DNA from 2 places in the Duganella caerulea genome. Region 2 is predicted to be linked to the other one. Evidence: predicted binding sites of a transcription regulator. Region 2 holds the regulator's gene; the other holds the start of a gene.
The links. Region 2 encodes NrdR, which represses ribonucleotide reductase genes. Its sites were predicted from a motif close to CACNANATNTNGTG; they were not measured.
Positions count from the first base shown of each region.

Region 1 (10,777 bases), on a different contig from region 2:
GCGCGGCGCGACTTGGCCGCGCATTTGAAGGTGCGCTTCGCGGCGGTCGACACGGCCGGCCTGGGCACGGAGCGCAGCGTGATCTTCCTGCAGGACGTGACCGGCATCGAGAATCAGGCGCAGCAACTGAAGCTGGCGTCGATGGGGCGGCTCACGGCCAGCATCGCGCACGAGGTGCGTAATCCGCTGTCGGCCATCGGCCACGCCACCGCGCTGCTGGGCGAGGATCTCGACAGCACCGTGCATCTGCGGTTGCTGAAGATCGTCGGCGACAACGTGGCGCGGGTCAACCGCATGGTCGAGGACATCCTGCAGCTGTCGCGCAAGGTGCAGCCGCACAGCGAGCCGCTGGCGCTGGACGTCTTCCTGGCCGAGCTGAAAAGCGAATTCGTCGACACCCACGGCCTGCCGCACGACATCATCGCCATCGCGGCGTCGGCCGGCACGCTGGTGCGCTTCGACGCGCTGCACCTGCGCGAGGTGGTGCTCAACCTGCTCAACAACGCGGTGCGCTACGCCAGCGGCGCGCCGGCCTCGGTGCGCGTGGAGCTGGTGAGCGGGAAGGCGCGGCCGATGGAGCTGCACGTGCAGGACGACGGCCCCGGCATCTCGCCTGAGGTGCGCGCCCACCTGTTTGAGCCGTTTTACACCACATCGAGCAAGGGGACCGGCCTGGGACTATATCTGGCGCGCGAATTGTGTTTGAATAACGAAGCGCGGTTGGACTACGAATATCGTTTTGATATCAAAGACAGCCCCGATGGGACTCCCCGCTCGCGCGGGCGCTTCGTGATCACTTTCGCGCAACCGGCGCAGACGTAGAAAGGCTGTTTGATGACTGCTAGAGGTTCCCAACGCGCCCCGCGCGTGCTGGTCGTCGACGACGAGGCCGACCTGCGCGAGCTGCTGGAACTGACCCTGCTGAAAATGGGCCTGGACGTCGACAGCGCCGCCACGCTGGCGCAGGCGCGCGGCCTGCTGGCCAACGCCGAACGCGAGTACCAGCTGGTGCTGACCGACATGCGCCTGCCCGACGGCCTGGGGCTGGAGCTGGTGCGCGAGGTGAGTGCCGCATATAAGAACACGCCGATCGCGGTGGTGACGGCTTTCGGCAGCGCCGACAACGCCGTCATCGCGCTCAAGGCCGGGGCCTTCGATTACATCTCCAAGCCGGTGGCGCTGGACCAGCTGCGGGTGATGGTCCAGTCGGCGCTGCGGCTGAACGCCGAGCCGCCGGCCGGCGAGGCGCCGTGCGCCGCGCCGCTGGACAGCCGCTTGAAAGGCGAGTCGGCCGTGATCCAGGCGCTGCGCGCGCAGATCGCCCGGCTGGCGCGTTCGATGGCGCCGATCGCCATCAACGGCGAATCGGGCAGCGGCAAGGAACTGGCGGCGCGCGAGATCCACGCCCAGAGTTCGCGCGCGGGCAAGCCCTTCATCGCCGTCAACTGCGGCGCGATTCCCGAGGCGCTGATGGAGGCGGAGTTCTTCGGCTACCGCAAGGGCGCCTTCACCGGCGCGGCCGATGAGCGCGACGGCTTCTTCCAGGCGGCCAACGGCGGCACGCTGATGCTCGACGAGGTGGCCGACCTGCCGCTGGCGATGCAGGTCAAGCTGCTGCGGGCGATCCAGGAGCGGCGCGTGCGCAAGATCGGCGCCACCGCCGAGGAGCCGGTCGATGTGCGCATCATCAGCGCCACCCACAAGAACCTGGAACAGTGCGTGGAGCAGGGCAGCTTCCGGCAGGACCTGTTCTACCGCCTGAACGTGATCGAATTGAGTCTGCCGCCGCTGCGCGAACGGCTCGACGACCTGGCCGTGCTGACCACCGCCATCCTCGAGCGGTTGGGCACCTTCGAGCACAAGGTGCGGCTGGGCGAGGGCGTGCTGGAGACCCTGCGCGGCTACTCCTTCCCCGGCAATGTGCGAGAGCTGGAAAATATCCTGGAGCGCGCGCTGGCCTTCGCCAACGACGGCGTGATCGAGGTGGCCGACCTGGCGCTGAAGGGCGCGCGCAACGCCGAGGCGCCGGCGCCGCTGACGGCGTCGCAGTCCGCCGACGGCGCCGCGTCGGCCGTGCCGCCGTCGCCGCCGTCGCCCGCATCGTCGGCGCAGGCGGCATCCGCTGCCGCATCGACTTCGGCGCCGGCATCCGCAGCGGCAGCGACAACCGCCCCGGCCCATGCCGACCCCGCGCCGTCCGCCGCGCTGCCGCATCTCGACGCGCTGCCCAGCAGCCTGCCCGACTACCTGAACCAGATCGAGCGCGACATCATCCTGCGCGCGCTGGCGCAGACGCAGTTCAACCGCACCCAGGCCGCCCAGCTGCTGGGCATCAGCTTCCGCCAGCTGCGCTACCAGATGCAGAAGCTGAACATCCAGGAGCCGGAGGCGTGAGCCGCGCGGAAGTGGGGGCGGACGGCTGGTGGCGGCCGGCGATCCGCTACGACAGCCCGCACGCCGACTGCCGCCCCGACCCCGCCGACATCACGCTGCTGGTCATCCACAACATCTCGCTGCCGGGCGGCCGTTTCGGCGGTCCGCACGTCTCCGACCTGTTCACCGGCCGCTTGGACTATAATACTGACCCCTCGTTCGCCGACCTGCGGGGGCTGAAGGTGTCGAGCCACTTCTTCATCCGCCGCGACGGCCGCGTGATGCAGTATGTTTCTGCCAACGAGCGTGCCTGGCACGCGGGCTTGTCGTCGTTCCGCGGGCGGGAGAAGTGCAACGACTATTCGATCGGCGTCGAGCTGGAAGGCACCGACGGCAGCGGCTTCGAGCCGGCCCAGTACCAGGCGCTGGCCGAGCTGACGGTGGCGCTGCAGGGACGCTACCCGCTGGCCGACGTCCAGGGCCACGAGCACATCGCGCCGGGCCGCAAGACCGACCCGGGGCCGTTGTTTGATTGGGAATTTTATCGGAAAACCTGGCAGTCGCTGCTTAATCGAAAGGCACTGGACCAGCCCGCGTTAGTGGGCGCTAGCGCTGAATTGCGCTTCGCAAAAGGGCTCCCGCAAAGTCAATAGAAAAATTGCCGTAAACGGCAAAATTTCCACTTGTCTTACCATTATCTGACCACTACAATCAGTGTATCGATTCACACCAATCACTAGATATAGTAGTTCCCATGACACTGGTTCTTAAACTATTTACAAGCCGCCAAGGCCAGTCCAACACCCATTTTATTGCAGTTTAACCAGCCAGGCAGGTTTGGCTGGCCGCTTCATTTTGGCCTTTTTTTATACAACATTACGTCGCGCAGCACTGACTGCACGCTGTTATCGGGGAGCTTAAATGCAATCTACTCAAGACATCACCATCAATCCAGCGCTGGTACCAGCAGCCGCTGCGAGCACCGCCAGCAGCCCGGTCACGGCCGCCAGCGACCTCGGTGACTACCGCATCATCCGCCGTAACGGCGCGGTCGTCGCGTTTGAACCGTCGAAAATCGCGATCGCCATGACCAAGGCCTTTTTGGCCGTCAACGGTGGTCAGGGCGCGGCTTCGGCGCGCGTGCGTGAATTGGTAGAACAGCTGACCTCCAGCGTGGTCACCGCCCTGGTGCGCCGCCAGCCATCGGGCGGCACCTTCCACATCGAAGACGTGCAGGACCAGGTTGAACTGGCGCTGATGCGCTCCGGCGAACACGATGTCGCCCGCGCCTACGTGCTGTACCGCGCCAAGCACATGGAAGAGCGCCGCGCCGCCAAGGAAGCGCAAGGCGCCGCCGCCACCATCGACGCGCCGCAAATCCACGTGGTTGAAAACGGCGAGCGCAAGCTGCTGGACATGAACCGCGTCACCGGCTTGATCAACGCCGCCTGCATCGGCCTGGAAAAGCACGTCGACGCCGACGCCATCGTGGCCGAGACGCTGAAGAACCTGTACGACGGCGTGCCGGTCGAAGAGCTGCACAAGTCCGCCATCCTGGCCGCCCGCGCGCTGATGGAAAAAGACCCGGCCTACTCGCAAGTGACCGCCCGCATCCTGCTGCACACGATCCGCAAGGAAGTCTTCGGCAAGGAAGTGGCGCAGGGCGCCGCGGCCGCCGAATACGTGACCTACTTCCCGCAATACATCGCCAAGGGCATCGCCAACGAACTGCTGGACACCAAGCTGGCCGAGTTCGACCTGGCCCGCCTGGCCAAGGCGCTGGTCGCCGACCGCGACCTGCAGTTCGGCTACATCGGCCTGCAAACCCTGTACGACCGCTACTTCCTGCACGTGCGCGACGTCCGCATCGAGATGCCGCAGGCGTTCTACATGCGCGTCGCCATGGGCCTGGCCCTGAACGAATCGGACCGCGAAGCGCGCGCCATCGAGTTCTACAACCTGCTGTCGACCTTCGACTTCATGTCGTCGACCCCGACCCTGTTCAACTCGGGCACCCTGCGCTCGCAGCTGTCGTCGTGCTACCTGACCACCGTGTCGGACGACCTGGAAGGCATCTACGACGCCATCAAGGAAAACGCCCTGCTGGCGAAATTCGCCGGCGGCCTGGGTAACGACTGGACCCCGGTGCGCGCGCTGGGCGCCCACATCAAGGGCACCAACGGCAAATCGCAAGGCGTGGTGCCGTTCCTGAAAGTGGTCAACGACACCGCCGTCGCGGTCAACCAGGGCGGCAAGCGCAAGGGCGCGGTGTGCGCCTACCTGGAAACCTGGCACATGGACATCGAAGAGTTCCTGGACCTGCGCAAGAACACCGGCGACGACCGCCGCCGCACCCACGACATGAACACCGCCAACTGGATCCCGGACATGTTCATGAAGCGCGTGATGGAAAAGGGCGAGTGGACCCTGTTCTCGCCATCGGACTGCCCGGACCTGCACGACCTGGTCGGCAAGGCCTTCGAAAAAGCCTACCTGGGCTACGAAGCCAAGGCCGCCGCCGGCGAGATCCGCGTGTTCAAGAAGATCGCCGCGCTGGACCTGTGGCGCAAGATGCTGTCGATGCTGTTCGAAACCGGCCATCCATGGATCACGTTCAAGGACCCATGCAACATCCGTTCGCCGCAGTCGCACGTGGGCATGGTCCACAGCTCCAACCTGTGCACCGAGATCACGCTGAACACCGGTCCTGACGAAATCGCCGTCTGCAACCTGGGTTCGGTCAACATGCCGGCCCATATGAAAGAGGGCAAGCTGGATCACGTCAAGCTGAAGAAGACCATCCGCACCGCGATGCGCATGCTGGACAATGTGATCGACATCAATTACTACGCCGTCGACAAAGCGCGCAACGCCAATATGCGTCACCGTCCGGTGGGCCTGGGCGTGATGGGCTTCCAGGACTGCCTGCACATGATGCGCATTCCGTTCTCGTCGAACGAAGCCGTGTCCTTCGCCGACACCTCGATGGAAGCGGTGTGCTACTACGCCTACCTGGCCTCGACCGAACTGGCCGAGGAACGTGGCCACTACCAGTCGTACAAAGGCTCGCTGTGGGATCGTGGCATCCTGCCGCAGGACTCGATCAAGCTGTTGGCCGAAGAACGCGGCGGCTACCTGGAGCAGGACACCTCGTCGGCCATGGACTGGACCCCGGTGCGCGACCGCATCAAGAAGTTCGGCATGCGTAACTCGAACTGCGTGGCGATCGCTCCAACCGCGACCATTTCGAATATCATTGGCGTGTCGGCCTGCATCGAACCGACCTTCCAGAACCTGTACGTGAAGTCCAACCTGTCGGGCGAGTTCACCGAGATCAACGCCTACCTGGTGCGCGACCTGAAGGCGCGCGACCTGTGGGACGAGGTGATGATCTCCGACCTGAAGTACTTCGACGGCTCGCTGGCCAAGATCGACCGCATCCCGCAAGACCTGCGTGACATTTATGCAACCGCGTTCGAAGTGTCGCCGACCTGGCTGGTGGAAGCCGCATCGCGCCGCCAGAAGTGGATCGACCAGGCGCAGTCGCTGAACATCTACATGGCCGGCGCGTCGGGCAAGAAGCTGGACGAGACCTACAAGCTGGCATGGCTGCGTGGCCTGAAAACCACCTACTACCTGCGTACCATCGCCGCCACCCACATGGAGAAATCGACCTCCAAGACCGGCGCGCTGAACGCGGTGGCCGTGGACGGCGGCATGTCGGCCAGCGCCATGGCCGCGTCGGCTCCGGCGGCGGCAGCCGCTGCGCCGGCGGTCGAGGAGGGCGCCGCCTGCTACCTGCGTCCCGGCGACGACGGTTTCGAGGAATGCGAAGCCTGCCAATAAGCGGGCGGCAAACGTACTAATATAGAGAGTGAACCGTCCCGGCCCGTCCGGGCGGTTCTTTTTACACCGAATTCAGAAGGAAAACACCATGTCGCTGTCCTGGGACGAAGAGGCCGCACCGGCCGCATCACAAGCTGCTGTCAATCAAAATGCGCAAGCCGCGCTGGCTTCCGGCGAAGCCAACGCCGAGCAAGTCGCGCTGCGCGTCAATGCCGACGACAAGCGCATCATCAACGGCAAGACCGACGTCAACCAGCTGGTGCCATTCAAGTACAAGTGGGCGTGGGACAAATACCTGGCCGGCTGCGCCAACCACTGGATGCCGCAGGAAGTGAACATGCAGCGCGATATCGAGCTGTGGAAGAACCCGAACGGCCTGACCGAGGACGAGCGCCGCCTGGTCAAGCGCAACCTGGGCTTCTTCGTCACCGCCGACTCGCTGGCCGCCAACAACATCGTGCTGGGCACCTACCGCCACATCACCGCCCCGGAATGCCGCCAGTACCTGCTGCGCCAGGCGTTCGAAGAGGCGATCCACACCCACGCCTACCAGTACATCGTCGAGTCGCTGGGCCTGGACGAGGGCGAGATCTTCAACGCCTACAACGAGGTCAAGTCGATCCGCGACAAGGATGAGTTCCTGATTCCGTTCATCAACACGCTGACCGACCCGGCCTTCACCACCGGCACCGTGCACAACGACCAGCAGCTGCTCAAGTCGCTGATCGTGTTTGCCTGCCTGATGGAAGGCCTGTTCTTCTACGTCGGCTTCACCCAGATCCTGGCGCTGGGCCGCCAGAACAAGATGATGGGCGCCGCCGAGCAGTACCAGTACATCCTGCGCGACGAGTCGATGCATTGCAACTTCGGCATCGATCTGATCAACACGATCAAGATGGAAAACCCGCTGCTGTGGACGCCTGCGTTCAAGGAAGAGATCAAGCAGCTGTTCCTGAAGGCGGTGGACCTGGAGTACGCCTACGCCGAAGACACGATGCCACGCGGCGTGCTGGGCCTGAACGCGACCATGTTCAAGGGCTACCTGCGCTTCATCGCCAACCGCCGCGCCACGCAGATCGGCCTGGAGACGCTGTTCGACCAGGAAGACAACCCGTTCCCATGGATGAGCGAGATGATCGACCTGAAGAAGGAACGCAACTTCTTCGAGACCCGCGTCATCGAGTACCAGACCGGCGGCGCGCTGAACTGGGATTAATCAGTACGCTGGCGGTAGAGCGACACACAAAAAGCCTGGCAATTGCCAGGCTTTTTGCTTTTTGATGGCATCTGACTCGCTTGGGGCAGAAGCTGGCGAATGAGTTCGGTCGAGGCTTCGAGACGCAGAATCTTCGCCGGATGGTGCAGTTTGTACAAGCCTTCCCTGACCTGGAAAATGTCGCATCGCTGATGCGACATTTGAGTTGGACGCACTTTTTGCAGCTGCTGCCATTTTGTTTTTCCACCGCCGCCTCCGTCGCCTGGTGGCCATCGAACTCAAACTTGGGCGCTTCAAAGCCGCCCATAAAGGACAGATGGAGTTGTATCTCAAGTGGCTGGACAGGCACGAGCGCCACTCTGGCGAGGAGTCACCCATTGGATTGATTCTGTGTGCGGAATCCAGTCATGAGCAAATAGAACTGCTTCAGATGCATAAGGATGGCATCACTGTGGCCGAATACTGGACTGAGCTGCCTCCCAAGGCGAAATTGGAGCGCAAGCTGCACATGGCACTTGAGGAGGAGAGAGAGCGTTTAACGCGGCGAGGACTATTGTTGGACCGTTCGGAGTGAGAGCCGCTCGCGGTTGGCCTCGATGACGCGGCCGATGGTCTTGATCGGGGCAGTGCGGATCGGGGCGCCCCAGGCCAGATGTACCCGCCTGCTCAGCATCAAGTGCCACCCGCGCAAACGGCGTTTGGGTTCGGCGCTGAGCTCGGGCGAGGCGGCCCTCTTAAAGTCAAACATATTGTCTCTTAACGAGGGGATGCGTCCTTAATGGCTAATATAGTGTCCCTTAACTTTGCGGCTCATAGCGCAGCGGCGAACCGCCGCAGATATTCAATAGCGTAAACAGACGTATCGGCTGACCTTCAGTCTCGGCATGCCGGCGGCGATTTCGCGCCGCCAGCCGGGAACTCATCGAGCGCCAATGGACCGCATGCCGCACGACGTCCACGCCCGATTCGACCGGGCGATGGCGGCGTCCCTCGACTCGAACTGAGTTTGGTGGCGCGGCGCGTCGACCACGCGCGACGAGGTGTGCGCGAAGCGGTGGTGACGAAGTCCGGCAGCGAGATGGCGGACGCCGTCGCCGCATGCGCGAGAACCTCGTCGCCGAGTCGATGGCCGATCGCGGTGCGGTCCGTCGGCGCGCCTTGCCACGCTTGATGAAACGCGTCGCCGCCGGCGCGAACGCGCGTCCGCATCGCCGCGAAAACGGCGAGTGGAATCGAGCGATGTGCGATCGCGCATCGCGTCGCGCGCGCGTGCGATGCGTGAGCACCGCAGTATTGTGCTTGCCATTCGCCGCACTCTGTCTCATAATCGCGACGAAATTAAAACAGTGAGTAGCGGCGGCGCGCAAGCGATGCGCAAGCGCTCTCGATTTCGGAAGCGGGTGGTGCGGATTTTTCGCCGGTGACGACGGCATCGCAGAAACCCAGGCGGCATAAGGCGCGCTTTGATGCGGTCTTTTTTTCGCGCGACAGCGCGGACGCTTTTTCGAACTCGATCGAGCGCGCACATCGCGGCGCGACGACGCAAGCGGGCATGCCGAATCGGCGTGCGTATGTGAGTTGGGCAGCTTAACGCGAAAAAAAGCGCGCGAATATCTCTCGTGCTGGTTGCGTACCGACAAGGTTTTCGTGTACTTTACGAGATTGAAAATGCGTGTTTTGAAATGTGCGGAAATTTGAAGTCGCACATGCCGCAGAAATGATCGCGATACGGGATACAGATTCACACAGATATGCACAAGACCACACTGTTTTTGTTGAGCCGTCTTTCCTGATTAGGTTCAGGTTGGGCGGTTTTTTGTTTGAAAACGAAAACCGTGCATGGCTGCGACGTAGGTCCATGGAGCTGAACATACGCCCGACCACCCGCAAAACGTCGCAACAAGATTAGTACCTGAGCGCCGTCCGGCCACGGACGGCGACCAGGTCGATGGCTGAAGTGCTGCACTCGTGAGGGGTTGCAGCAGTTCAGCTGGTGCCGAATTCATTAGCGCAAACCGTAGTCCGTTTGCGCCGATGAATAATTCGCCTGGCCTAATTCCGGGCCGGACGGGTTTAAATCTTGTAATGAATTTTTCCCATCCCCGATGAAGGAGAACTAAAAATGGCAACAGCCGCAAAGAAACCAGCAGCAAAGAAACCGGCCGCTAAAGCCGCCGCCCCAGCGAAAAAGCCTGTCGCAGCGAAAGCCGCCGCCAAGCCAGCAGTGAAAGCTGCCGCCAAACCAGCCGCTAAAGCCGCAGCTAAACCAGCTGTGAAAAAAGCAGCCGCCAAGCCAGTCGCGAAAAAAGCAGCCGCCAAGCCAGCAGCAAAAGCAGCGGCCAAGCCAGCAGTGAAAAAAGCCGCTGCCAAGCCAGTCGCTAAAAAAGCCGCAGCTAAACCAGCAGCCAAGCCAGCAGCGAAAAAAGTAGCCGCTAAACCAGCAGCGAAAAAAGTCGTCGCCAAAGCAGCAGCCAAGCCAGCAGCGAAAAAAGCGGCAGCCAAGCCAGCAGCGAAAAAAGTAGCCGCTAAACCAGCAGCTAAAAAAGTCGTCGCCAAAGCAGCAGCCAAGCCAGCCGCCAAAGCCGCCGCCAAGCCAGCAGCTAAAAAAGTCGCCGCCAAACCAGCAGCGAAAAAAGTAGCAGCCAAGCCAGCAGCGAAAAAAGCAGCCGCCAAGCCAGCAGCAAAAAAAGCAGCCGCTAAACCAGCAGCCAAGCCAGCAGCCAAAGCTGCCGCCAAGCCAGCAGCTAAAAAAGCTGTCGCCAAAAAACCAGCGGTAAAAGCAGCAGCCAAACCGGCTGCAAAGGCAGCGGCTAAGCCAGCAGCAAAAAAGCCGGTTAAAGCAGCCGCCAAGCCGGTTGCTAAAAAGCCAGTCGCTAAGAAAGCCGCCGCTAAACCGGCAGCCGCTCCAGCCGCTGCACCAGCCGCAGCACCAGTCGTGGCAGCCGCCGCGAAACCTGCTGTGAAAAAGGCCGCGCCGAAAAAGGCTGCCGCACCGAAGAAGGAAGCTGTCGCCAAGCCAGCCGCTCCAGCTCCGGCCGCCGCTCCCGCAGCAAAGACCGTGTTGGCACCGGCCGCGGCATGGCCGTTCCCAACCAGCACCCGTCCTAGCTAATTAAATAGCTTGGATGCCTGCTGAGGCAATGGGCCGCTGTGTGAGACAATCACACAGCGGTTTTTTTTTGGAGGGGACTCGTGCTTAGTATTCTCGTGTTGATTGTCGACGCCATCGCCACCCTGCTGGGCGGGGCCTTGCTGTTGCGTTTCTGGATGCAGGCGATCCGCGTCCGCCCACCGGCTTCGGTGGCCCAATTCACGTTCCAGCTGTCGGACTGGCTGGTGCGC
Region 1 is NZ_BPWJ01000004.1:613,064-623,840, reverse strand. Features, by position in the region: gene ACUJB0_RS15615 (sensor histidine kinase) at 1-822, shown strand, start outside; gene ACUJB0_RS15610 (sigma-54-dependent transcriptional regulator) at 835-2,394, shown strand; gene ampD (1,6-anhydro-N-acetylmuramyl-L-alanine amidase AmpD) at 2,391-3,026, shown strand; gene ACUJB0_RS15600 (ribonucleoside-diphosphate reductase subunit alpha) at 3,295-6,219, shown strand; gene ACUJB0_RS15595 (ribonucleotide-diphosphate reductase subunit beta) at 6,308-7,435, shown strand; partial or broken gene ACUJB0_RS15590 (hypothetical protein) at 7,516-7,614, shown strand; gene ACUJB0_RS15585 (PDDEXK nuclease domain-containing protein) at 7,641-8,009, shown strand; gene ACUJB0_RS15580 (hypothetical protein) at 8,534-8,785, shown strand; gene ACUJB0_RS15575 (transcriptional regulator) at 9,558-10,547, shown strand; gene ACUJB0_RS15570 (YggT family protein) at 10,628-10,777, shown strand, end outside.
Region 1: a site for NrdR is predicted at 3,108-3,121, ahead of ACUJB0_RS15600 (ribonucleoside-diphosphate reductase subunit alpha). Genes of this name have one in related genera too.

Region 2 (10,777 bases):
CGAGATGATGGGCTCGTTCGAGCGCAGCGCCATCTGTTCGCCTTCGCCGTCGGCGTCGGCCACCAGCAGTTCGTAGTGGCGCTTGTCGTACTCCTTGACGTAGGCGATGCGGGTGGAGAAGGCGCCGCGGATGCCGGTCAGCTTGAGGAACACGTCGTCGGCGATATTGTGCGCGGTCAGGCGGGTGAACTGCGGCGCGCGCGCCACGTTTAGTTGCGACAGCTCGCTCTGCTTGACGGTGTCGAACAGCTTGTAGCGCACCTCGTAATCGCCGGCCGCCGACTTGGCGACGGTGCCGACCACCAGCGCGTCGGCGCCCTTGGCCTTCCAGGTGCCGTAGTCGATGTTGTTCATGCTGGTGATCACGCCAGCGTCGATCAGCTTGAAGGCGCCGCTGCGCTCCAGGTCGGCCTTGATGATGGCGGAGATCTGCTGCGGCGCGATGTTCTCGTCCGCGAAGCCGGCCACGGCCACCGGGATCTGGTTGCTGCCGACGCCGGAAATCTCGATCCGCATCTGGGCATGGGCGCCTGCGGCGGCCAGTGCCAGCGCGGCGGACAGGATCGCTTGGTTCAGTTTTTTCGTGGTGCTCATCAGTGCATATCCTTCATATTGAAATCGGCGACAAACTCGCGCTCTACCGTACCATCTTTTTTCTTGGGTAGTGGTGACGATTTGGCGATCGCGTTTTCAATCGCGCTGTCGTAGGCGGCCGAGCCGCTGCTCTTCATCTTGCGCACGCCGATGATTTCACCGGTCGGCAGCTGGGTGATCTGGTAGGTCGCGCTCAGCGTGTCGTCCACCGTGCCGTAGACCAGGTTGCTCTTGATCTTGGCCCGGATGGCCGCCTGGTAGCCGCCGTCGACCTTGCCGCCGGTCGAGGTGGCGGCGGTGCCGGTGCTGCCCTTGGCGGCGTTGCCGGTGATGCGGCTCATCTGGGCGGCGAAGATCTTGTCGCGGGCGGCCTTGTCGGCCTTCTCGGCTTTTTCCTTGGCGGCTTTCTCGGCCAGCGCGGCTTTCTTCTTGTCCTTCTCGGCCTGTTCCTTCTCGTCCTTCAGCTTCTGCTCGGCTTCCTTCTTGTCGGCCAGCTTCTTGGCTTCCGCCTTGGCCTGTTTCTCTTCGGCTTCCTTCTTCAGCTTGGCTTCCTTGGCCGCCTCGAGTTTTTCCTGTTCGAGTTTCTTCTTCAGCTTCAGGCGTTCGAGGGCGATGTCCGGTTCCTTCGGCGTCGGCGGCGCTTCCACCGGTTTTGGCGGGGCGGCCTTGACCACCGGCGTCGGTTCCGGTTCGGGCTCAGGCTCAGGCTCGGGCTTGACCTGCGGCGGCGCCGGCGCGGCTTCCTGCACCTTCATGTCCCAGATCTCGGCCTGCACGGTGGTCGGCTCATTGTTCTGCCAGCTCACGCCCACCCACAGGAACAGCAGCAGCACGGCGTGCATGGCCGCGGCCAGCGCCATCGAGCGCCAGCCCTCGTTTTGTCGCGGCACTTTGTAGGGGCCGCCTGCCGTTGCGGGTTTCATCGTATGCACTGTGATTTACTTGGTCGACAAACCGACCCGGTTGATGCCCATCTTCTTCGCTTCCGAGATCAGCTGGATCACGTCGTCGTACTTGCTTTCCTTGTCGCCGGCGATCAGCACCGGATAGTCGGGATGGTCGTTGTGGATGGCGCGCAGCTTCTTGACCAGCGCGTCGCGGTTGGGCGCGGTTTCCGGCGCCTCTTCACCCTTGCCCTTGACACCGATCGACAGCGCGCCGTTCGGCTTGATGACCACCTGCACGTAATCGCTGGGCGGCTTGGTGGAGCGCTCGGCGCTCGGCAGGTCGACCACGCTCGGGTCATTGGCCGACGGCATGACCATGAAAATAATCAGCAACACCAGCATCACGTCGATATATGGCACGACGTTGATCTCGGACTTGAACTTGCGGCCGCGGCCGCCGCGCATGCTGCTGGAGAAAGAGGAAGCCATGATTGCTCTGCCTTCTTAACGCGACTGACGTTGCAGGATGTTGGAGAACTCTTCGACAAAGCTCTCGAAGCGGATCGCCAGGCGGTCGATGTCGTGCGAAAAACGGTTGTACGCGACCACGGCCGGGATCGCCGCGAACAGGCCGATGGCGGTGGCGATCAGCGCTTCGGCGATGCCGGGCGCGACCGCGGCCAGCGTGGCCTGCTGCACATTGGCCAGGCCGCGGAAGGCGTTCATGATGCCCCACACGGTCCCGAGCAGGCCGATGTACGGCGACACCGAACCGACCGAGGCCAGGAAGGCCAGGTGCGATTCGAGGACGTCCATCTCGCGCTGGAAGGCGGCGCGCATGGCGCGGCGGGCGCCGTCCAGCACCGCGCCGGCGTCCATGCTTTCGCGGGCGGCGGTGTAGGCGGCCTTGCTCTTGATGAACTCACCCATGCCGGCTTCGAAGATGCGCGCCAGCGGGCCGCTGTTGGCGCGGTCCTTGCCGGCGTTCTGGTGCAGCGCATGCAGGTTGCCGCCGGCCCAGAAGGTTTTCTCGAATTCGATGGTCAGGCGGCGCGCCGAGCGCACCGCGAACATCTTGCTGAAGATGTAGGTCCAGCTGGTCAGCGAGATGCCGAACAGCAGCGCCATGATCAACTGCACGATCAGGTGCGCGTTGGTGATGAGGGACAGGAAAGAGAGGTCTTGGGTGACGTTCATGTATAGGTTCAGTCTGTTTTGATGGTACTACGCATTTTTTCGGCCACCGCCGCCGGTACGGCGCGCGGCGACAGGTCGGAACCCACGCAGCCGACCTTGACGCGGGCGGTGTTGAGCAATTGTTCGCCGCACCAGGCTTGCTGCACGAACAGGATCGAGGCACGGCCTAGCTTTTCGATACTAAGTGTTAATTTTAGTTCATCGTCCAACCTGGCAGGCGCATGATACTCCGCGCTGACGCTTTTGACGACGAACAAGACATCATGTTCGTGGAGCAAGGCGTGCTGTTCGACGTGGATGGCGCGCAACCACTCGGTGCGGGCTCGCTCGAAGAATTTGAGGTAGTTTGCGTAATAGACGATACCGCCGGCGTCGGTGTCTTCGTAATAGACCCGTACGTTCCAGATAAACTCTGCAGGCATGTTATTTTGACTACTGGTAAGATTGAGCAACATTCTACGCGATTTTATTGTTGTCGTTGAAGCTGCTACGGCGTCATTCGCGTTAAATCCGTTGTTTCTGCGGATTTTTCACGAAGACGTCAAAAATTGCATTTGCGATAGTAAAGCGTTTTCCCAGCAACTTGCCAAGGTTTGTAACAACCGCTTACGAATCGCTTCAGGGATGAAACGATTCGTCGGTGCCAACGGCTTACAGGTTGCGCTTGATCGCCAGCGGGCCGTAGCCCTGGCAGGTCGGCATCATTTCGATGCGGTTGATGTTGATGTGGGCCGGCAAAGTGGCGATCCAGTAGGCTGTGTTGGCGATGTCCTCGGCCGTCAGCGGCTCGGTGCCTTCGTAGACCTTGGCCGCTGCCTCGTCGTTGCCCTTCAGGCGGACGTTGGAGAACTCGGTGCCGCCGCACAGGCCGGGCGCCAGGTTGGTGGCGCGCACGCCGGTGCCGACCAGGTCGGCGCGCAGATTCAGCGTGAACTGCTCGACGAAGGCCTTGGTGGCGCCGTACACATTGCCGCCAGGGTAGGGCGTGTCGCCGGCCACCGAGCCCAGGTTGATCACGGTGCCGCTGCCGCGCGCCACCATCGCCGGCAGGATGGCGCGGGTCATGGCGACCAGGCCGCTGCAGTTGGTGGCGATCATGGTGTCCCAGTCCTCCAGCGACGATTCGTGCGCCGGCGTGACGCCCAGCGCCAGGCCGGCGTTGTTGATCAGCACGTCGATCTGCGACCACTCGGCCGGCAGGCTGTCCAACGCGCCCTTGATCGATGCCTTGTCGGTCACGTCCAGCACGATGGGGCGGGCTGCGGCACCCAGCTCGGCGGCCAGCGCCTCCAGGCGGTCGGCGCGGCGGCCGCTGATCAGCACTTTATGGCCGTTCTGGACGAAGGTGCGGGCCATGGCGGCGCCGAAGCCGGCGGTGGCGCCCGTGATGAAGACGATCATGTTCTATCCTTATGCGAGAGTGGAAACGATGGTCAAGTGTAGCCGAAATGGCAGTATGGCTAGCCGCGACTATCAAAATCAGCACAAGATTGCCTTTTAAGCAATCATTTCCTTGCTCAAATCTGGCGCATAAATTACAATCAGGCTTCCATTACGTCTCACGTAACTGGCGAAAAGCTCCGGCCATCACCATTTTGGTGCGTGGCGGCCGGTCGGCGAAAGGTGGGCATCCACCGGGAAACGTGAGATTTCAACAGCCGTTCGCCTGGGCAGCCATCGATGGAAATGCACGAAGAGGCTGCCTGTCCGCTATCGGCTTCCCTCATTCGATCCAACCTGCCAGTAACAAGTTACTCAATTCGATTGGAGTTTTTTCATGTTCGCAAAAGATCACACCCTCGCCAGCGTTGACCCGGAATTGTTCGGCGCCATCCAGAAAGAAAACACCCGTCAGCACGATCACATCGAACTGATCGCTTCGGAAAACTACACCTCGCCAGCCGTCATGGAAGCGCAGGGTTCCCAGCTGACCAATAAATACGCCGAAGGCTACCCAGGCAAGCGCTACTACGGCGGTTGCGAATACGTCGACGTCGTCGAGCAACTGGCGATCGACCGCGTCAAGCAGCTGTTCGGCGCGGAAGCGGCCAACGTGCAGCCGAACTCGGGTTCGCAAGCCAACCAGGGCGTGTTCTTCGCCGTGCTGAAACCAGGCGACACCATTATGGGCATGTCGCTGGCCGAAGGCGGCCACCTGACCCACGGCATGCCGCTGAACATGTCCGGCAAATGGTTCAACGTCGTTTCCTACGGCCTGACCCCGGAAGAGGACATCGACTACGCCGCCATGGAAGCGCTGGCCAAGGAACACAAGCCCAAGCTGATCATCGCCGGCGCCTCGGCGTTCTCGAAAAAGATCGATTTCGAGCGCTTCGCCGCTGTCGCCAAGGCTGTTGGCGCCTACTTCATGGTCGACATGGCGCACTACGCCGGCCTGATCGCCGCCGGCCTGTATCCTAATCCAGTGCCGCACGCCGACTTCGTCACCTCGACCACGCACAAATCGCTGCGCGGCCCGCGCGGCGGCATCATCCTGATGAAGGCCGAGCACGAGAAGATCATCAACTCGGCCATCTTCCCAGGCATCCAGGGCGGCCCGCTGATGCACGTGATCGCCGGCAAGGCCGTCGCGTTCAAGGAAGCGCTGACGCCTGAGTTCAAGGCTTACCAGCAACAAGTCGTCATCAACGCCGACGTGCTGGCCAAGACCCTGATCAAGCGCGGCCTGCGCATCGTTTCCGGCGGCACCGAGTCGCACGTGATGCTGGTGGACCTGCGTCCGAAGAACCTGACCGGCAAGGAAGCGGAAGCGATCCTGGGCGCGGCTCACATGACCTGCAACAAGAACGGCATCCCTAACGATCCGCAGAAGCCATTCGTGACTTCGGGCATTCGTTTGGGCTCGCCTGCCTTCACCACCCGTGGCTTCAAGGAAGCGGAGGCGGAACAAGTCGGCAACCTGATCGCCGACGTGCTGGACAATCCGCACGACGCAGCGACCATCGACCGCGTGAAAGCGGCCGTGAAGGTTCTGGCTGACAAGTTCCCTGTCTACGCCAAGTAATCTGTAGCACCGCGACGCCGGCCTGTGCCGGTGTCGCGTCATCGAATAGCGCCAATATGAAATGTCCGTTTTGCCAGCATGAAGATACCCAGGTTCTCGATACGCGTGTATCCGAGGAAGGGGACGCCATACGCCGGCGCCGGCGCTGCGGAAAATGTGATAAACGATTTACCACGTATGAGCGCATCGAACTGGTGATGCCGTATGTGGTCAAGAAGAACGGCAGTCGTACCGAGTATTCGTCGGCCAAGCTGCGCGGCAGCCTGACGCTGGCCCTGCGCAAGCGCCCCGTGGCGGCGCCCGCCGTCGATGCGGCGATATTGTCGATCGAGGAAAAGCTGCTGACCAGCGGACAGCGCGAGGTCGATACCGGCTATATCGGCGAGCTGGTGATGCAGGAGTTGAAGCGTCTCGACAAGATCGCGTATATCCGTTTTGCATCCGTCTACAAAAACTTCGAAGACCTGGCCGAGTTCCAGGACGCCATTGCCGAAGTCGGGCAGGAACGCAAGCCGCGCAAGGCTTAGTTTCCCGTGCGAGTTTCCCGCGCGTCAGCCGCCGGCCCATGGCTGGCGCACCATTGATACATCTCATACTCTCAGCTGCAGTCACTGCTAACTTCTAGCACTGTCCTCGTCGACTTGCGGAGGTGTGCAATGCGCACACGCGCTTATATGCCGGGCTTTACGCTGCTGGAAATCCTCGTTGCCGTGTTGTTGCTGGCGTTTGGCATTGTCGGCGGCGTGGCGATGCAATTGTCCGCGTTGCGTGCGCGGCATCAGGCGGCGTTGCTGTCGCAGGCGGGCTACGTCGCGGCTGGCCTGGCCGAACGCATGCGTGCCAATGGCGCGCAAATGCATCTGGCCGATGGCGCCAATCCCTACCTGTTGCTTGATTACGATGCGCTGGCGGAACCTCATCCGCCGGCGCCGTCGGCGCTGTGCTATGGCGGCGCGTGCGACAGCGCGCAGCTGGCGATGTTCGATCTGTACGAGGCGAAAATGCAGGTGAGCCAGTATCTGCCGGCGGGCCGGGTGCGCGTGTGCCGGGACGGTGGCGGCAAGACGGTCTGGGCCTGCGGCGGCGGGGCGGGTGCGCCGGTGGTGGTCAAGATCGGGTGGCGCGAAAAAAATCCTGATGGCACGCCGCACAAGGATGCGAGCGGCGAGTTTGCGTCGGCATTGGCCTTGGTTGTTGGAGCGACGCGATGAATGCGCGCCTTGTTCGCGGCTGGACTGTCGTCGAGTTCGCCATCGCGGTGACGTTGGGCTTGGTCGTGACCTTGCTGGCTAGCGGCTTGCTGCTGTCGGCTGGCAGCAGTTACCGCAATCACGACGAGTACGTCGGGCTGAACGACGGAGGGCGCCATGCGCTCGACATCCTGGCGCGTTCGATACGGCAGGGCGCCTACGTCAACTGGGACGGCAAGGCGGCCCCGATAGAACTGGATGATGCGGCGCCGGCGTCCGTAGCGGGACTGGATGCGCGCAGCATCAGCCGGGGCAGCGCGGATATCTCGGGGCTGTTGCCGGCGGTGGCGCATGGCAGCGATGTGCTGGCGTTGCGCTTCTCTGGCAGTGGCGTGGGCAGCAATGGCGACGGTTCCAATCTCAATTGCGCCGGCTTCGGCGTGGCCGCGCCGGACGCGACCGACGCGCGCGGCTGGAGCATCTTCTACGTTGCGGACGATGGTGCCGGCGAGACCGAGTTGCGCTGCAAATACCGGGGCGCTTCCGGCTGGGGCGCGGACGCCATCGTACGCGGCGTCGATTCCTTCCAGGTGCTGTATGGGCTCGACACGGATGTGCCGGCGGACGGCGTGCCCAATACCTATCTCAATGCCAGCGGCATCGATGCGTTGGACGCCGCGTTGGCGCTGGTTGGCGCGACGGCGGATGAACGCTTGCGTGATTTCCGCCGCAAGACTTTCTGGAAGCGCGTTTGCAGCGTCCGGGTGGCGTTGCTGCTGCATGGCGAGAGCAACGCGCGCGCCGATAACGGAGCCGCGCAATACGACCTGTTCGGCCCCGCGTATTCCGATGCGCATGGCGACGACGAGGGCGTGCGCATCGTGGAGGCGAGCCTGCCGACATCGCAGCGTACGCGGGCGCGCAGGGTGGTGAGCATGACGGTGGCGTTACGCAACCGGAGCGGATAGTCATGGCGCGGCGAAGGCAACGGGGCGTGGCGGTATTGATGTGCCTGATGATGCTGATCCTGGTGATGTTGCTGGGCGTGTCGGCGGCGCAAATGAGCTTGCAGGGCGAGAAGGCGGCGCGCGGCGAGCGTGATCGGGAAGTGGCGTTACAAGCGGCGGAGGATGCCTTGGCAGATGCGGAGCGCGATATTCAATCCGGCACGGCGGCGGTCAGCGCCTGCGATGTGGCGCCCGCGTGGCAGCGGGTGGATCTCTCTGGAGCGGAGGACGGCGGCGCCTGCACGGTGGGCTACGGCGAGCACACCGGGGCGGAGATGCTCACGGCAGAAGGCGTGCTGCCATTCAGGAAGCCGCGCTATCTGGTCGAGCGCATGGCGTGCCATCAGCCGGGAGAGGACGCGTCGGCCGTTAGCTATTGCTACCGCGTGACGGTGATCGGATTCGGCGCGCGGCCGGGGACGGAAGTGGTCTTGCAAACTGTGTACAGCAAGCCGGAGTGAGGAGGGGATATGCAAATAGCGATGCCTGGGCGTGGCCGCATGTGGTCGTGGGTCTTGATCGCCTTGCTGTTGATGCTGCTGCCGATGCTGGCCTCTGGCGTACATGCCGCACCGCCGCTGATCAATATCGGCAGCGAACCCCTGACTGCTGCCTGCCGCGCCGCCACGCCCGCTGCGGGAATGCGAATGGCGGGTACCTCGTTGCTGCTGGCCGCGCCGGCGGCAGTTGCTGCGCCGTCCGGCGCCGCGTCTCTTGGCCCAGCGGCCCTCGTCGCAGCCGCGCCGCCCGGCACAGCCGCATCCTTCGCGCTGCTCGGCGACTTGCTCAGCGCGACGCTGGACGCGGGCGACAGTGGCGGTCACTTTGAACGCAGCAGCTTGCCGCTGGCCGGCGTGGCCGTGCCGGGAGCCGTGCTGTGGGATGCCGGTGCAATCTTGACCGGTGCGCCGGGACGGCCTCCCTTGCCGGCACCCGACGCGCGCAATCTTTACACGGCCATTGTCCAGAGCGATGGCAGGCTGAGCGGGATTCCATTTAGCTGGCCCGCCTTGTCGGCCGCGCAGCAGGCGATGTTGGACCAGACACCGCCGCCGCGCGCGACCAGCGACGGACTGGGCGAACGGCGCGTCGCCTACCTGCGCGGCGACCGCAGCGACGAGGGCGCGTTGTTCCGCCGGCGCAGCAGCGTGCTGGGCGACTCGATCAACAGCACGCCTGTGTTGGTAGGCCCGCCGTCGGGCGCTGCGCTGGATGCGGGCTTCATGGCTTTTCGCGAACGGAACAAAGCCCGCCGCCCCATGATCTACCTCGGCGCCAACGATGGCATGCTGCATGGCTTCGACGCCGACAGCGGCATCGAGCGCTACGCTTACCTGCCCGACGCATTGATATCGGCGCTAAACCGCTTGCCGAGCCCCAGCTATGTGCACCGCGCCTACGTCGATGGCCCCGCGATCAGCGGCGACGCTGTTATTGCAGACAACTGGCGCACCGTACTGATCTCCGCGATGGGCGGCGGCGCGCAAGGCCTGTTCGCGCTGGACGTCACCGACCCTGAGGCACTGAACGCAGCGTCCGCGCTGTGGGAATTTACCGACCGTGACGATCCCATGATGGGCAATCTCACCACGCTGCCGCAGATCGCCAAGGTGCGCACCGGTCACGGCGGTGAGGCGGCCAGCGACCGCTATTTCGCCGTCGCCACGAGCGGCCTGAACAACTACGCCAGCGACGGCCACTCCAGCCGCAACGGCAAGGGCGCCTTATTCCTGCTGGCACTCGACAAGCCCAGCGATGCGCCATGGAAGCTCAACGCGAACTACTACCGATGGACCACGCCGATCTCCGATTCAACGATGGCGAACGGCCTGAGCGCCCCAGCCTTGACCTTCGACCGCGACGGCGCGCTGAGCTACGCCTACGCCGGCGACCTGCAAGGCAATCTGTGGCGCTTCGATTTCGCTGGCTGGCCCAGCGTCGCGGTGCAAGCGCTGTTCGCTGCCCGCGATGCCGATGGCCGCCGTCAGCCGGTCGCACAGCGGCCGATGCTGGCCTATGCCACCGGCGGCGGTTACATGGTGCTGTTCGGCACCGGCGTGTTGTTCGACCGGACCGACTTGTCGGCAGGCGGTTTCGTTACCCAGTCGTTTTATGGCATCCATGACAGCTTGTCCGTTCCGATGGATGTCGTGGCCGGCCGGCGGCAGCTGACCGAGCGTATGTTGAATGCCTCGTCCGCAAACCTGTTCAGCCTCAGCGGCGCGGAGATTGCCCCGGGCAGCAAAGGCTGGTATGTCGACTTCCTGCAATCGTCGCGCACGGGCGAGCGCAGCATCGGCAGCGGCGTGTTGGCGGGCGGCGCCGTGGTGTTCAACACGCTGTTGCCAGGCACGGACAAATGCGATGCTTCACGCAGCCGCACCTACGTGCTGAATGCGCTTACCGGCCTGCCAGAGGGCCGCAGCACAGCCAGCATCGATCCGACCAAGCCGATAGTCGGCCTGCTGCAACCGACCTACCCAACGTTGGTGGCGCTGGTGCCGCAATCGTCCACCCCCAGCGCGCCTGATCCCACCGGGCAGGTCGTGGTGACGAAGAACTATGCGGTGGCCAACGTGTCGGCAGGGGAGGTTGCAGTGGCGGGCGCGCTCAAGGTGCGCTTGCGGTCCGGCCGGCTTAGCTGGCGTGAAGTCGCCAACTGGCGCGAGCTGCATGAGGCCATCAAATGAAGCCTCTTCATGAGCAGGCGTTCAGCATGATCGAGCTGCTGGTGGTGCTGGTGATTCTGGCCGTGCTGGCCGCGCAGGCGATGCCGAGCTTTAAGCAACATGTGATCCGCGCCCGCCGTTCCGAAGCGCAGGCGGCGATGCTGCAATTGATGCAGCAGGAAGAACGCTTTTACACGCAGGCCAATAC
Region 2 is NZ_BPWJ01000013.1:17,621-28,397, reverse strand. Features, by position in the region: gene tolB (Tol-Pal system beta propeller repeat protein TolB) at 1-594, opposite strand, end outside; gene tolA (cell envelope integrity protein TolA) at 594-1,517, opposite strand; gene ACUJB0_RS28235 (ExbD/TolR family protein) at 1,533-1,970, opposite strand; gene tolQ (protein TolQ) at 1,986-2,678, opposite strand; gene ybgC (tol-pal system-associated acyl-CoA thioesterase) at 2,687-3,100, opposite strand; gene ACUJB0_RS28220 (SDR family NAD(P)-dependent oxidoreductase) at 3,330-4,079, opposite strand; ZMP/ZTP riboswitch at 4,232-4,357, shown strand; gene glyA (serine hydroxymethyltransferase) at 4,456-5,703, shown strand; gene nrdR (transcriptional regulator NrdR) at 5,760-6,230, shown strand; gene pilV (type IV pilus modification protein PilV) at 6,360-6,914, shown strand; gene ACUJB0_RS28200 (PilW family protein) at 6,980-7,861, shown strand; gene ACUJB0_RS28195 (pilus assembly PilX family protein) at 7,864-8,361, shown strand; gene ACUJB0_RS28190 (pilus assembly protein) at 8,371-10,590, shown strand; gene ACUJB0_RS28185 (type IV pilin protein) at 10,587-10,777, shown strand, end outside.